2 regions of the Paenibacillus sp. FSL P4-0081 genome follow, and region 2 is predicted to be linked to the other one. Evidence: riboswitches for the same ligand, from Rfam matches in the RefSeq annotation. Region 2 holds a riboswitch; the other holds the start of a gene.
What was found. Region 2 has a riboswitch for glycine ahead of gcvT (glycine cleavage system aminomethyltransferase GcvT). Riboswitches for the same ligand answer to the same signal wherever they lie in the genome.
Positions count from the first base shown of each region.

Region 1: it holds a riboswitch for glycine, as region 2 does, so the genes downstream of both, P40081_RS35365 (amino acid permease) here and gcvT (glycine cleavage system aminomethyltransferase GcvT) in region 2, are expected to answer to the same signal.

Region 1 is NZ_CP009280.1:8,278,946-8,287,042, reverse strand. Features, by position in the region: gene P40081_RS35380 (xylulokinase) at 1-1,105, shown strand, start outside; gene P40081_RS35375 (L-ribulose-5-phosphate 4-epimerase) at 1,109-1,804, shown strand; gene araA (L-arabinose isomerase) at 1,845-3,269, shown strand; glycine riboswitch at 3,735-3,814, shown strand; gene P40081_RS35365 (amino acid permease) at 3,965-5,341, shown strand; gene P40081_RS35360 (Crp/Fnr family transcriptional regulator) at 5,405-6,001, shown strand; gene P40081_RS35355 (DUF4386 domain-containing protein) at 5,958-6,665, opposite strand; gene P40081_RS35350 (methyl-accepting chemotaxis protein) at 6,885-7,706, shown strand; gene P40081_RS35345 (DUF1304 domain-containing protein) at 7,730-8,097, opposite strand, start outside.
Region 2 is NZ_CP009280.1:7,770,400-7,778,496, reverse strand. Features, by position in the region: gene P40081_RS33195 (helix-turn-helix domain-containing protein) at 1-482, shown strand, start outside; gene gcvPB (aminomethyl-transferring glycine dehydrogenase subunit GcvPB) at 601-2,061, opposite strand; gene gcvPA (aminomethyl-transferring glycine dehydrogenase subunit GcvPA) at 2,058-3,410, opposite strand; gene gcvT (glycine cleavage system aminomethyltransferase GcvT) at 3,410-4,531, opposite strand; glycine riboswitch at 4,618-4,717, opposite strand; glycine riboswitch at 4,721-4,816, opposite strand; gene gcvH (glycine cleavage system protein GcvH) at 5,001-5,393, shown strand; gene P40081_RS33170 (hypothetical protein) at 5,527-6,159, opposite strand; gene P40081_RS33165 (OmpA/MotB family protein) at 6,244-7,137, opposite strand; gene P40081_RS33160 (flagellar motor protein) at 7,134-7,922, opposite strand.

The sequences.
Region 1 (8,097 bases), 510 kb from region 2:
GCTGACCGGCAGCAAGGCGATCGGGATCGGCGATGCTTCGGGGGTTTTCCCGATAGATGAGGCCACGCAGGATTACAATGCAGCGATGGTTGCACAGTTCGATGAACTTATTGCAGATAAGGGCTACCCTTGGAAGCTGAAAGATATTCTCCCTAAAGTGTATACTGCGGGCGAGCAGGCGGGGCTATTAACAGAAACGGGTGCGTTAATTCTGGATACGTCCGGGGAGCTGCAGCCGGGTATTCCGCTGTGTCCTCCGGAAGGCGACGCCGGAACAGGTATGGTTGCTACGAACAGTGTCCGCAAACGGACCGGTAACATCTCCGTAGGCACTTCCGTGTTTGCAATGATCGTGCTGGAGAAGGATCTTACAGCCGTATATCCGGAGATTGATATGGTTACTACTCCAGACGGCAGTCCGGTCGGCATGGTTCATGCCAACAACTGTTCCAGTGATCTCAACGCCTGGATCGGGTTGTTCCGTGAATTCTCGGAGGCAATGGGCTTTAAGTCTGATCCCGGCCAGCTGTTCAGTGTCCTGTTCAATAAGGCACTGGAGGCGGATGCCGATGGCGGCGGTCTGCTGAGCTACGGGTATTTCTCCGGGGAGAATATTACCGGGATTGAGAAAGGCCGGCCGTTGTTTGTACGCTCACCGGAGAGCCGCTTCAATCTGGCCAACTTCATGCGGACGCATTTATTCTCCGCTTTTGGCGCGCTGAAGATCGGAATGGATATTCTGACCAAGCAGGAGCAAGTGTCGATCGACAGCATTCTGGCTCACGGCGGATTATTCAAAACTCCTGTTGTCGGGCAAAAAATCGTGGCCGCTGCAATGAACGTCCCTGTCTCGGTCATGGCAACAGCCGGAGAAGGCGGCGCATGGGGGATGGCGATTCTGGCCTCTTACATGCAGAACAAAGCACAGCAGGAGCGTCTTGATGACTTCCTTGACCACAAGGTATTTAAGGATGTGGAAGGACAAATCATCCATCCGGATGCGGCTGATGTGAAGGGCTTCGAGCTGTTCATGGAACGTTATACTGCAGGGATCGCGATCGAGCAGGCTGCTGTAGATCATCTGGTAGAAAACGGGAGGGGTTAACCTATGTTGGAGCAACTGAAAGAAGAGGTATTCGAGGCCAATCTGGACCTGCCTAAGCATGGACTCGTCAAATACACCTGGGGCAATGTGAGCGCAGTTGACCGTGAGAAAGGCGTATTCGTCATCAAACCAAGCGGCGTCAGCTATGACAAAATGAAGCCTAGCGATATGGTCGTAGTGGATTTCGACGGTAACGTGGTTGAAGGGGAGATGAGACCATCCTCGGATACACCGACCCATGCCGTACTCTACAAGCATTATGCAGAAATCGGCGGCATCGTGCACACGCATTCGACCTGGGCGACCATCTGGGCGCAGGCCGGGCTGGATGTTGCTGTAATGGGCACGACACATGCCGACACCTTCTATGGCGCGGTACCCTGCGCACGCTTCCTGACGCAGGAGGAGGTTGACCGCGGGTATGAAGCGGAGACCGGACGCGTGATCATTGAGACTTTTGAACAGCGGGGCCTTGATATTATGGCAGTTCCCGGCGTCTTGCTGAAAGGCCATGGCCCGTTCACCTGGGGGAAGAATGCCCATGATGCAGTGATGAACAGCGTGGTGCTGGAGGAAGTGTCCAAGCTGAACCATTTTGCCCGCGAGCTGAACCATTTCGCTGAAGAATTGCCGCAGCGGATTCTGGATAAACACTATCTGCGCAAGCATGGTAAAGGCGCTTATTACGGTCAGAAATAATCTGATTTATATATTATCCAAGAGAAGAGGATGAAATAATATGTCAACAGTAAGCGCTAAGCAATTCTGGTTTGTTGTAGGATCACAGCATCTGTACGGAGAAGAAGCCCTCGGTGAAGTTAAAGCTCATGCACAGGAGATGACGGATGCCCTCAATAACAGCGGTGTGCTGCCTTATCCGCTGGTGCTGCAGGATCTGGCGGTCAGTGCAGACAAAATCACTTCGATCATGAAAGAAGTCAACTACCGTGACGAGGTTGCCGGTGTGATTACCTGGATGCATACCTTCTCCCCGGCCAAAATGTGGATCCGCGGCACGAAGCTGCTGCAGAAGCCGCTTCTGCACCTGGCTACACAGTACAATGAGAGCATTCCTTGGGCTACACTGGATATGGACTTCATGAACCTGAACCAGGCTGCCCATGGCGACCGTGAATACGGGTTCATCAATGCCCGCCTGAAGAAACAGAACAAAGTGGTGGTAGGGTACTGGGAACGCGCCGAAGTCCAGAAGCAAATTGCCGAATGGATGGACGTTGCCGTTGCGTATAACGAAAGCTTCAACATCAAAGTGGCCCGCTTCGGCGACAACATGCGTAACGTGGGCGTTACCGAAGGCGACAAGGTAGAAGCCCAGATTCAGTTCGGCTGGACCGTGGATTACTTCGGGATCGGCGACCTGGTTGCGTATGTAAACGAAGTGAAGGAAGAAGAAATTGATGCGCTGTTCGCTGAATATGCAGAGCAATATGATTTCGATTACGGTTCATACAGCAAAGAAGCATGGGAAGCCAGCGTGAAGGTACAGGCCAGCTATGAAATTGCCCTCAAACGCTTCCTGGATGCCGGCAACTACAATGCGTTCACTTCGAACTTCGAAGACCTGCACGGCATGAAGCAGCTTCCGGGTCTTGCCGTTCAGCGTCTGATGGCACAAGGCTACGGCTTCGCCGGCGAAGGGGACTGGAAGACAGCGGCCCTGGACCGCCTGATGAAGGTGATGAGCCACAACCTGAACACCGGATTCATGGAAGATTACACCTACGAAATGGCTGCCGGACAGGAAGCGATTCTGCAGTCCCACATGCTTGAGGTTGACCCGAGCCTGGCCAGCAACAAGCCGAAGGTGCTTGTGTCTCCGCTGGGTATCGGCGACCGCGAAGATCCGGCCCGTCTCGTATTCGACGGCAAGGCTGGCGAAGGCGTCGTGGTATCGATGGCTGACTTCGGCACTCATTACAAGCTGCTGATCAATGAAGTTACTGCCTTCGAGCCGACGGTTCCGGCTCCGAATCTTCCGGTGGCCCGCGTGCTCTGGCAGGTGAAGCCTAACTTCCAGGATGGAATTAAGGCATGGATCGAGAACGGCGGCGGTCACCATACCGTGGTGTCGCTCAACTTGACTACAGATCAGATCGTAACCTACGCCAAGCTGGTTGGCCTGGATTATGTAATCATTAAATAAATAGCGGAATAATGTTGGATCAAATGAGCGGATGGGCTTTTGCCTGTCTGCTTTTTTTTAATGCAGAGCCAAGGTATTACCGGCAAACTCATCCTCCGTGCCCGTGATTTTCTAAAATCCTGTACAAAATACAACATTCGCTTCATTAAATTGGACTAAATCGAAAATTGTTGTACAAAAGGCAGCATTTCTCCTCCTTCATACGGTTTAGCGTGGAAATTGTTGTATTTCATACAACAATCTATCTAAACAACCGGGTATCTGCGCATCCAAGTTGCAAAACGTACAACATTTATGCCGCTGTAGTGCAGGAGCGCACCCTAGACATCTAGCCATAGGTAGGAGACTTTTATCACTGTTCAATACTCACATGCCGAGTAATATGTTAGAATATCAGAATGCATTAACGCTTCACCAATTTAATACATCACACGGGCTATGATTGCTATGGATCACACTATAGCAGGAGCAGCTTCTGGAGAGACTGCGGGAGACCGCAGCGCCGAAGGGTTCACAATCTCAGGCAAAAGGACAGAAGAGTACGGAATTTGTATTTGTTATGCTGATTAATTACGGTCAGCGGCGCAGGTAGCTTATTTTGATATTCTTATGAACCGGGAGATTGGATGATATCCAATCTCTTTTTTATGTTATTTGGCAGCATAGCGTTGTACACATTAAGGGGGAAAAAGGCAATGGCACAGACAGAATTAAAGAGAGATTTGGCGAACCGTCATGTACAGCTGATCGCTATCGGCGGCACGATTGGTACGGGGTTATTCCTGGGATCAGGCAGAGCGATTCAGCAGGCCGGCCCGTCCATTATGATCACGTATTTACTCGTGGGAATTGCCGTGTTTTTTGTGATGAGGGCGCTGGGTGAGCTGCTGCTCTCCAAAGCGGGATATCAATCTTTTACGGACATTGCTGAAGACTATCTGGGGCCGCGGGCTGCGTTCATTACAGGCTGGACCTACTGGTTCTGCTGGATTATGACGGCGATGGCGGATGTGATTGCAGTGGGCGTCTATGTGCAGTACTGGTTCGATATCCCGCAGTGGGTGCCGGCTGTCATCTGCCTGATTATCCTGTTAGGACTCAATTTGTTAACGGTCAAAAGCTTCGGCGAACTCGAATTCTGGTTTGCGCTAATCAAAGTCGTCACGATTCTTGCCTTAATTGGCCTGGGAATCATTCTGCTGGTCATCGGGTTCAAGACGGATGCGGGATCGGTGAGCGTCCGCAATCTCTGGGAGCACGGGGGTGTGTTCCCGAATGGTGTCAAGGGCTTCTTATTTTCCTTCCAGATGGTTGTGTTCGCTTATGTCGGTGTGGAGCTTGTGGGTGTATCAGCCGCAGAAACAGCAGATCCGGAGAAAAATATCCCCTCGGCGATTAACAAGATTCCTCTGCGGATTCTCTTCTTCTATGTGGGCGCGCTCTTCGTCCTGCTGTGCATTAACCCGTGGACCCAGCTCAGTGCAGCTGAAAGTCCTTTTGTGCGAACCTTCAGCCTGGTCGGGATTCCGGTTGCTGCGGGCATTATCAATTTCGTCGTCTTAACCTCAGCAGCTTCCGCCTGCAACAGCGGGATGTTCTCAACCAGCCGGATTCTGTATAATCTGAGCAGAAGGAATCAGGCCTCCCCGCAGCTCGGCAAGCTGAACCGAAATCATGTGCCTGCTAACTCTTTATTTATTTCTACAATAGTTATATCGGCCGGGGCGCTGCTTAGCAAGCTTATTCCGGGCCAGGCCTTCGGCATCGTTACAACGATCAGTGCCATTTGCTTCATCTGGGTGTGGGGGGTTGTGCTCGTATGTCATATCAAATATAAGAGGAACCGCCCGGACTTACATGCCTCGTCCAAATTCAAAGCACCGTTCACACCGGTCATTAATTATGCGGTATTAACGTTGTTTGCTGCTATTCTGATCATTATGCTGTTCGCAGATGATACCCGTCCGGCGCTGCTGTTTACGCCCCTATGGTTCATTCTGTTGTTCGTCCTGTACTCCATGCGGAGCAAGAAGGAGAAAAGTGATGCCGATGTTAGTATAATCAATACATGAGTGCAAGAATGTTCAAACGCTACTGACATGTTGTCAGTAGCGTTATAAGGAGGAATCCGAAACATGAAGCATAGATTACTCCAATATATGACCCGGCTGACCTCCCTCAGTGAAGAGCAGCAGCAGGCCATTCTGGAGGAGATTCTTGTTGAGGAATACAGCAAGGGAGCCACGCTGCTTAGGCAGGGGGAGGTTCCCGGTCATTGCTATTTCGTGTTAAAAGGATGCGTACGGCAGCATAGTGTTGACGTCACAGGCCGCGACATCACCTCGAATTTCTACACAGAGGAGCAGGCGATCGCTATCTTCAATGCGCATAAAGAGGATGCCTCGTCGGAATACAGCCTGACTTGTCTGGAGGACTGCGTACTGGTTGTCGGTGCGCTGAATACCGAGAGGGAAATGTACGCCAGACACACGCAGCTGGAGCTGATGACACGCCGGATGATCGAGGAGAATTTCGGACAGGTGCAGGCGGAATTCGCCGCCTTCATTGCGGCATCCCCCGAAGACCGCCTCAAGGCACTGCTGCATCGGAGGCCCGGCCTGATCAGCCGCGTCCCCCAGCATCAGCTGGCCAGCTATCTCGGGATGACACCGGAGTCGCTCAGCCGGATTAAGAAGCGGCTTGAGCGCGAACACGCGCAGCCGGGACTTTGAACAGCAGCCAGATGCCAAGCCCCAGCTCCCCTGCGGTCATCGGCAGCATGAACACCCATTTGATGATTTGGAGGAATTCTCCATACCCGGGCACAAGTGTGCCGCACAGATGAACCATAATATAGCCGAAGCCTGCCAGCAGCAGCAGCACACTGACGGGCTTCGGAATATTCTCCGAACATACCGCCAGCACACCTATAATCAGCAGATGCCCCCCGAACAGAATCAAACCAGCCGACCATACCGCTTCAAAAGCATGAAGATGAAGCATGACCTCCGCCTGCAGCTCCCCTCGTGTGAAGCCGGAAAGCGCAACCTCCCTGTTACCGGTAAGAAGTGATACCACGATCAGACTGGAGACAGCAACCCCCAACACTGCCGTATAAGCCAGGCGCAGCCATGCTCCCAGCAGGGACAGGCCCGGATGCACAGGCTTCAGCACCAGATATAAGGCCCAGGCAGCTGCCGCATCACAGGCCATAATCAGTACCCAGCCCAGAATCCCGGCCCTGAACAGCGACGGAGAGGCCTGAAGATTGGCGAAGGTACCAGCGGCATCTCCATCCACTACCAGACTCCCTTGGACATATCCGTACGAGAGCGCGGCGGCAACCGCCATTACAATGAGCGATATTCCCCCGGTTCGAGCCACTGCAGCAGACATTAGCATAACCCCCTGATTGATTATTGATTGTGGTTATATTGTACTAAGGCGCCTGCAGGGCTTCATTGACTTAAGTTAAGAGGACATGATTAAATTTTAAATATTAAGTTTTTGAATAAAGGATAGTCATTGAAAAATGTCGAACCTTAATCTAGATATTTCTGTACTGTGCAATGAAGCGATTTAATGAAGTGATTTAATGAAGGAGAACCCACATCCATGAAGAACATTATCCGCTCCCTTGAAGATATAGTGAACCTGGCACCGGTCCTGAAAGCTGCTTTTCCCTATGATGTATCTATTGCTGTCTGTGATGTGGAGAAGTTCATCGCTTATTTCCCTGGAACGTCCATTGATCTGGGAATTCGGGCAGGACAGATAATTCTTGCGGACGAACCTCTGTATCATGCGCTGAGAAATGATGAATTCTCGAAAGCTAATGTCCCTAAGGACTACTATGGGTATGAATTCGTCGGTACGGTTCTTCCGGTACACGGAGAGGATGGAAGCGTCTGCGGGGCGGTCTGCATCCAGGTCCGCAGACAGACCGAGCTGCGCGAAATCGCTGATCAGATCTCGGTCTCCCTAAATCAGGCTAACGCCCGGATTGGGCATGTGGCAGAGGGCTCGGGGCTGCTTGCCGATTTCTCGCAGAAGCTGCTGCTCCAGTCAGAAACGACCGCCGAAAGTGTCAAAAAAAGCGATGAAGTGCTGGCTGTCCTCAGAAAGGTCGCCGACCAGACGAATCTGCTCGGGATTAATGCAGCCATTGAGGCTGCCCACGCAGGAGAGAAGGGGCGGGGATTCGATGTTGTAGCGAAAGAAATCCGCAAATTCTCGAAGGAAACCGAGCAGTCTGCGCAGCGGATCCGGGATACCCTGGGGGAGATCCAAGCCGCGATGAAGCAGATCAGCCAATCCATCCATCAGATTGCGTCAGTCGGGCAGGAGCAGGCTGCTTCAACGAATGAAATCTCCAGCTTCATTGAGGAGATCCGGACGATGTCCGAGCAGCTGAACCAGTTCGCGCAGAAGCTGTGAGGGAAGAGCGGCTATTCTCATAATTACAGATTCGCCAGAATAACGGCAAGCAGAGCAATGAAGGCCGGGAGGCCCTGAACCAATAGAATGGATTTCTTGGCCGTGATGCCGCCATAGATGGCTGCAACCGCAACGCAGATCAGGAAGAACAATTGAAGCTGAACACTGAAGGTATCATTCGGATGCAGCAGGCTCCAGACTAGACCGGCCGCCAGAAAGCCGTTATATAATCCCTGGTTGGCCGCCAGCGATTTCGTTTCCCGGGCGAACTGCGGAGTGGTGCCGAACGATTTTTGCGCCCGCGGGGTAGTCCACAGGAACATTTCCAGCACTAGAATATACACATGCTCCATTGCAACCAAGGCCACGAGTATTAAACTCACGATCATCA
Region 2 (8,097 bases):
TTAGCTTATGCAGGCAGCGCTCGGGCATGAATGCCGTATCCTTGGCCATGGAGATGAATTGCATCGGGGTAGTGAGGGGGGTGGAACATTCCGACCAGGCCTTCCAGAACTGGAACTGTGTGTGTGCTCCGCTGCAGAATGAGGATACCGTCTTCGGATATGTGGACATTTCTTTTAATAGAGGAGAACCGATTGAATTCGCGATTCCGTTCGTGCAGCAGATTGCCGAGAATATTATGGAGAAGTGGATGGAGAAGAACCCGGAGATGCAGCAATACCGCCTGGAAGCCACTTTACAGGAATATAAGCTGACAGCGCGGGAGCAGGATGTAGCACGGCTATGGTTACTTGAGAAAAGCGCGCTGCACATCGGGAGTGATCTGGGCATCAGTGAAGGCACGGTTCGGAATATGCTGAAGAGTATTTACAGTAAAATGCGGGTGAATGACCGCTTCCAGTTCGTCAAACGGCTTACGCCATAGAAGGCGCGCAAAGCCTATATATACATAAGAATAGCCGGGCAGTGATACTAGCGTATCGCTTGCCCGGCTATTTATTTGCGGTGAAGTTAATTCGCCTGCGTGTTGCCGCAAGTCGCGTTTAGCCGCAGGAGCAGTTCAGGACCGGCTTCCGCGCGGCCTGGGTCTCATCCAGACGGCTGATCTCCGTGGTATGCGGAGCATTAATAACGACCTCAGGTGTCTCCTGCGCTTCCTTAACGATCTGAATCATCGTCTCAATGAAGCCGTCCAGCGTTTCCTTGCTTTCGGTTTCAGTCGGCTCGATCATCATACATTCCTCTACGGTCAGCGGGAAGTACACAGTCGGCGGATGGTAGCCGAAGTCCAGCAGCCGTTTGGCAACATCCAGGGTACGTACGCCGTACTGCTTGAGGTTTCTGCCGGACATGACGAATTCATGCTTGCAGACACCCGGGAATGGAATTTCGAAATAAGGTGCCAGACGGTGCATCATGTAATTGGCATTCAGCACAGCGTTCTCGGACACCTCGCGCAGTCCGTCCGGGCCGTAGGTGCGGATATAGGCGTAAGCGCGGACCAGAATACCGAAGTTGCCATAAAAGGCTTTGACGCGGCCAATAGATTGCGGCCCGCCGGAGTCAAGCGAGAAGCTGCCGTCTTCGTTCTGCGCAACCGACGGCTGGGGCAGGAACGGAATCAGCTTCGCCTTCACGCCGACCGGTCCGGCTCCCGGACCGCCGCCGCCGTGCGGCGTACTCATCGTCTTGTGCAGGTTGAGATGGACCACATCGAAGCCCATATCGCCCGGGCGGGTGATGCCCATGATGGCGTTGGAATTCGCTCCGTCATAATAGAGCAATCCGCCGGCTTCATGGACAATCGCGGCGATCTCGACGATCTGCGTCTCGAACAGTCCGAGAGTACTCGGGTTCGTGAGCATCAGCGCGGCGGTGTCGCTGCCGACCGCGGCCTTCAGCGCTTCGAGGTCGACCATTCCCTTATCATTGGAAGGGATGGTGACGGTGTCGAGTCCGGCGGCTGCGGCGCTGGCCGGGTTGGTACCGTGCGAGGAATCCGGCACGATGACCTTGGAGCGGACCTCGCCGCGGCTCTCATGGTAGGCGCGGATCATCATCAGGCCGGTCCATTCGCCATGGGCACCGGCGGCAGGCTGCAGGGAGACGGCATCCATGCCGGTCAGTCCGGCGAGATCCTTTTGCAGCGTATACATCAGCTCAAGTGCACCCTGGATACTCTCTTCCGGCTGGTACGGATGGATCTTGGCAAGGCCGGGGAAGCGGGCCACATCCTCATTGATCTTCGGATTATATTTCATCGTACAGGAGCCGAGCGGATAGAAGCCGTTATCGACCCCGAAGTTACGCCGGGACAGGGCAGTATAGTGGCGGATAACATCCACTTCGGAGACTTCCGGCAGCACTACCGGCTCGCTGCGGAGCAAGCCCTCAGGAATCAGTGAGCTGATGCTCTCTTCCTGCGGCACATCACATAGCGGCAATGAGTACGCCGAGCGGCCGGGACGGCTTAATTCAAAAATCAGGGTTTGTTCCGGTTTCATATACAGCCCTCCAGTGCAGTGGCGAATTCGTCAATTTCGGTTTTGCTTCTTTTTTCGGTCACGGCAACAAGCATATGTCCGGCCAGCTCGGGATACTCGCGGCCCAGATCGTAGCCGCCCAGATAACCTGCCTTCAGCAGCCTGGAGTTCACTTCAGTGACGCTGCTGCCTTCCGGGAGCTTCAGGACAAATTCATTGAAGAACGGGGCGGTGAAGACGTGCTCCGCTCCGGTAATTTCAGCCAGCCTTCCGGCGGCGTAATGGCTCTTGCGGATATTAAGCTCACCAACCTCACGCATGCCCTCCTTGCCCATCACGGACAAGTAGACGGATGCGCATAACGCCAGCAGCGCCTGGTTGGAGCAGATATTCGACGTCGCTTTCTCGCGGCGGATATGCTGCTCACGCGCCTGCAGGGTCAAGACGAAGCCGCGCTTGCCGTTACGGTCAACGGTCTGGCCGACGATCCGGCCCGGCATGCGGCGCATCAGCGGTTCGGCAACCGCGAAGAATCCGCAGGTTGGTCCTCCGAGCGATGCAGCGATACCCAGCGGCTGTGCATCGCCGACTACGATGTCGGCGCCCAGCTTGCCGGGCGTTTCCAGCACGCCGAGTGCAATGGGATTCGCGCTGACCACGAGCAATCCCTTGACGGCGTGGATCAACGGCTCAATCTGGCGCAGATCCTCGATGCCGCCGAAGAAGTTGGGCGACTGGACCAGAACGGCGGCAGTATCGGCATCAATGGCCTCAGCCAGCTTGGCAAGATCGGTAACCCCGTCCTTATAATCGATTTCCACGATTTGCAGGCCCCAGGCATTGGCCGAAGTACGCAGCACCTGGCGGGCTTCCGGATGAACCGTACGGGAGACAATCAGCTTTTTGCGTTTCGTGGCGCCTGTGGCCAGCACGGCTGCTTCGGAGAAGGCCGTTGCGCCGTCATACATACTGGCATTGGCGACCTTCATACCGGTCAGCTCACAGATATAGGACTGGAATTCGAAGATTGCCTGAAGCTCGCCCTGGCTGATTTCCGGCTGATAAGGGGTATAGGCAGTATAGAATTCCGAACGGGAAATAATATGGTTAATGACAACAGGAATGTGGTGGTCATAGAGGCCGGCGCCAAGGAAGCTGGCATGGGTATCAAAGTCGGCATTCTTGTCAGCCAGACCCTTCATATGGCGCAGCAGCGCATATTCGTCCAGCGGGCCGGACATCGGCATCGTTCCCTGGTAGCGGACAGATTGAGGGATATCAGCGAATAGCTCATCGATGGACTGAATCCCGACAGTCTCCATCATTTCTGCGCGGTCTTGCTCCGTCATAGGCAGATAGCGGTGCTTCATTACGGCTTCACTCCTTGGCTCTTTTTGTAGAACGGGGCTTTGATCACGGCAGCCTTCAGTTGCTTGCCGCGGATCTCCACATACACCTCTGTGCCGATCTCAGTATAGGCAGCATCCAGCAGGGCAAGTCCGAGATTCCGCTTCAGCGTTGGGGATTGGGTACCGGTTGTGACTTCACCGATCTTCACACCGTCGGCATATACAGGATAATGGGAGCGGGGAATCCCGCGGTCGATCATTTCAAGCCCCACAAGGCGGCGCGGGAGACCGGCTTCCTTCTGCTTCAGCAAGGCATCACGGCCGATGAAATCCGCTTTGTCCAGCTTCACGAAGAACTGGACACCCGCTTCGAGCGGCGTAATATCCGCCGAGAGCTCCTGGCCGTACAGCGGCAGCTTGGCTTCGAAGCGGAGCGTGTCGCGTGCGCCCAGTCCGGCAGGGGTCAGGCCATGCGGCGCGCCTGCGGCCAGCAGACCATTCCAGAGTGCAGCCGCTGTGTGGACCGGGGCGTACAGCTCAAAGCCGTCCTCCCCGGTATAGCCGGTGCGGGAGAGCAGTACAGATACGCCGCAGACCTCGGCGTGTTCGATGAAGTGGAAGGGCTTCAGCTCTGCGAGCGGGGCAGAGGTAACTTCGGCCAGAATCGTCTCAGCCAGCGGACCCTGCAGAGCGAGCAGCAGCGTCTCATCAGAGACGTTCTTCAGGCTGACACCGCTGAATTCAGCGGTGAGATGTTCCTGCAGCCACTGGAAGTCCTTGTCGATATTGGAGGCGTTCACGACGAGCATATAGCGCTCATGGCCCAGGCGGTAGACGAGCAGATCATCTACTACGCCGCCGCTCGGATAGAGCATCAGGGTATACTGCGCCGCGCCGTCTGCAAGGCGGCTGACGTCATTTGTGGTCAACTGCTGCAGGAAGGCTTCAGCGCCGCTGCCGTCAACCATGAATTCACCCATATGCGATACATCGAACAGTCCGGCCTGCTGGCGGACCGCTTCATGTTCCTTAACGATGCCAGTAAACTGCACCGGCAGCTCCCAGCCGCCGAAATCAATGCATCTGGACTCCGCATAAGCGGCATAGAGATCATAAAAAGGCGTTCTTCTCAAAGACTCCATCGTGTCACCCCTTAGTCTGTTTACATGCAAAAAAGGACAGGCGAAAGTCCATCAATGCACATCAAACATGCATCAATAGACGTTCGCTCTGTCCTTTGTACCTGAGAGTTACCCTGCTATTATGCCCGCAGGTTTCCCCGTTGGTGATCCGTTTCCTGTTGTCCAGGCTGTGGATGCTCTCCAGAGATGCGTCCGGCAAAGGTCCTTTTGCCTGAGAGATTCACCCATCCCGGGCTTACTCCTTCGGCGCTGCCCCTGAGGGTCAGTCTCTCCCTATGCCATCATTCGCAAACCATATGTTTTTCTACTGACTCCATTAAACCGGGTTTACAAGCACGCTGTCAATCAAAAAACGTCAAAAAGATGACAAATTTAATTTTCCTGTCAGTTATATTGACATTAGGCAAGGTCATAACTTAGGCTATAACTAAATTTAGAACTCCAAATGTGGAAAAGAGGCGGCTTGGAAATGAGTGAAGTGTTGGACAACCTGCTATACAGCGAAGAGCATGAATGGGCACAGCAGGGTGAAGGACGCGTAGTACGTGTGGGAATTACGGATCATGCGCAGCATTTATTGGGCGACATCGTGTTTGTTGAGTTTCCGGAAGTCGGCGCAGCCATTTCCGCGGGCGACAGCGTAGGCAGTATCGAGTCTGTTAAGACGGTGTCGGAGCTGTACTCGCCGGTATCCGGCAAGGTAACCAAGATCAACGACGCACTCGAATCCAGTCCGGAGCTGATCAATGATCAGCCATACGGCGGCGGTTGGATTTTTGAGCTGGAGCTTGACGGTGAGTTTGCCGAGGCAGGTTCCGGCCTACTGGATGCGGCTGCTTATAAGGAATTGGTTGGGGAATAGTTTCAACCGTTTATGTACCCGGATTATTAGAATAGATGACTGAACTGGATTTACGGACAGATGAACACGGCAGGCTTCTCTTATTACATTAGATGTCACTAATGTGAGAGGTCTGTCTTTTTGCGTTTCTGTATCACTCCGGAAAGCTGAGCAGCCCCGGATAAATGCGGGGAGCCAAGTGCCAAAGGGCGGGGAGCAGAGCCAGACCCGCAACGGCAAAGATAAGGCACAGCAATAGGAACCGGTATCTTTTTCTGGGACGGGTATTGGGTTTGAGCACGAAGTAATACACACCGGCCGAATAAAACGGGAAAAGCACCACGGCAGACATGCCCATACAGACCAGAAAGGTGGATTCCCCGGCGGAGGAAGGGATCATGGCTTCCGGGTTATAGACCGGATTGATCTGCAGAAAGAGGATCACAAATGTCAGATAAGCGAAGAGTAAAAGAAGAGGGAAACAGCGGATGCGTCCATCCTCGGACAAACCGTACAGCATCCACCAGACCCCGAGCCAGGGCAGGGCAAAGGCTGCGCCGGCAATAAGGAAGTCAATGCCTATATACATCAGTTTATCGGGAGGATACACATGGGCCAGGTCCCCCCAGAAGTAATCGGAGGAGAAGAACATCATAAATACAGATAATAAACCAATGAAAAAGGTAATTATTCCCTGGGCAAAAACAATCATGATCAGCGAAACCAGCTGCCGCAGAAAATAGAGAAAACGGGTGGCGTCCGGTGTCGTTCCGTTTGTAGTCTGCATAGCGTTCAATCTCCTTATACTAGCAAATGGTTGCCGTGCCTTCTCATCTGCAGATCTCTGAGCTGATTCGCTTGCAGATACGTGTTATTCTTCCTCTTGAAGCTGCCGCAGGACAATAAGTTCGACCCGGCGGTTCTTCTGCCGTCCTTCAACGGTAGTGTTATCGTAAGCAGGTCTGGTATCCGCGTAACCGGCATATTGGAAAGTATCGGGGCTAAGCCCCTCGTTATCCAGGAAGAAGCGCAGCACAGAGAGTGCGCGGGCGCCGGATAGCTCCCAGTTATCCGTGTAATCTGAAGCGGCGGTTACCGGGACATTGTCGGTATGGCCTTCGATGCTGATCGTGGCACCGATTCCGCGGAACAGGCCGGAGAGCTGGCGCAGTGCCGGGAAGGCAGGTGATTTCAGCTCGGCTTTGCCGGCATCGAACAGGAACCGGTCGCTAAGCGTGATGGCAATGCCCTGCGGTTTATCCGCTACAAAGATCTGCTCCCCAAGGTTGTTATCTTCCACGTATTTGGTGATTACACCCATGAGCGCGGCCAGTTTGGCCTCCTGCTCACGAAAAGCGAGCTCACGCGCCGAAGGCTGGTGTTCGGCAGTCTCCCCGTTTTGCCCGGAGGTATCCGTGCCCGTCCCGGTTCCGTTCGAACCATTCTCCTTCACATTGCCCCCGGAAGAAAGACCGCCACCGGTGCTTCCGCCTGCTTCCTGTTCATTCGAGACTGCGGCTCCCGTGTTCCCCTGATTACCATCCAGCACTCCATTTCCGCCTTCAAGCACAGGACTGCCGCTCTTAAAGGTATCAGATAATGAACCGGTAACGATCGCGTATTTTTGCGTATCCAGACTGCTCATGGCGTACAGGATGATGAAAAAAATGAGCAGAAGCGTAATCAGATCCGCATAGGTAATCATCCAGCGGTCCCGGTTCTCCTTACCTCTACTACGTCCCTGGCGGCGGTTTCTTTGTCTCATAGCGGGTCTCCCGGGTTATTATTGCTGCTGCGTCTAGGTGAGGCATCGGGAATAAAGGCGGTCAGTTTTTTGCGGACCAGATGCGGATGATCCCCATTCTGCAGGGACAGGATACCGACAAGCAGCATCTCCATGCTGCCCAGTTCGCTTTGGCTGCGGGATTTGATTTTGGAGGCGATGGGTAAAAATATAAGATTAGCACTGGCTACGCCATAGAGCGTTGCTGTAAAAGCTACAGCGATCGAGGCCCCCAGATTAGAGGGATCCGTCAGATTGCTCAGTACCCGTATTAATCCCATTACGGTGCCGATGATGCCCATAGTCGGAGCATAGCCGCCGGCGGCTTCGAAGATTTTGGCATAGCCTTCATACTTCAGTTCCTTGGCGTCCATCTCCAGTTCAAGAATTTGCCGGACCTGATCAGGATCGGTGCCGTCGACAATAAGAAACAGCCCTTCGCGGGTAAAGGTATCCGGATGCTCCTCCGCTCTCTTCTCCAGCGCAAGCACACCCCCGCGCCGAGTGATTGCAGCCATGGAGATCAGCTCTTCGGCCTTCTCCTGGGTGGTGTCGGGATGTCTGCCGAATGCCAGGCGCAGAGCCGCCGGGACGCTGCGTAATCTGGAGGCCGGAAAACTGATGAGTACAGCGGCAAGGGTGCCGCCGAATACGATCAGCGCGGCGTTCAGCTGCAGCAGGCCGGATAAGCTTCCGCCTTCCCAGAGAAAGCCGCCGATCATTGCGGCAATGCCTGCCAGCAGGCCGATAATTGAAGTGATATCCATAAGTTCAAGCTCCTTAAATTTCTATATATTATGGTTTGCATCAATCTGGGCAACGCTGTATAATAAACGGGAACGTGTATTCCTATCTTCCATATTTTTCAGTACGGTATGGATAGGCAACTATTAGGGCTACAATTATAATATATTCATATATTTTAGACGATAGAGGGGAGAC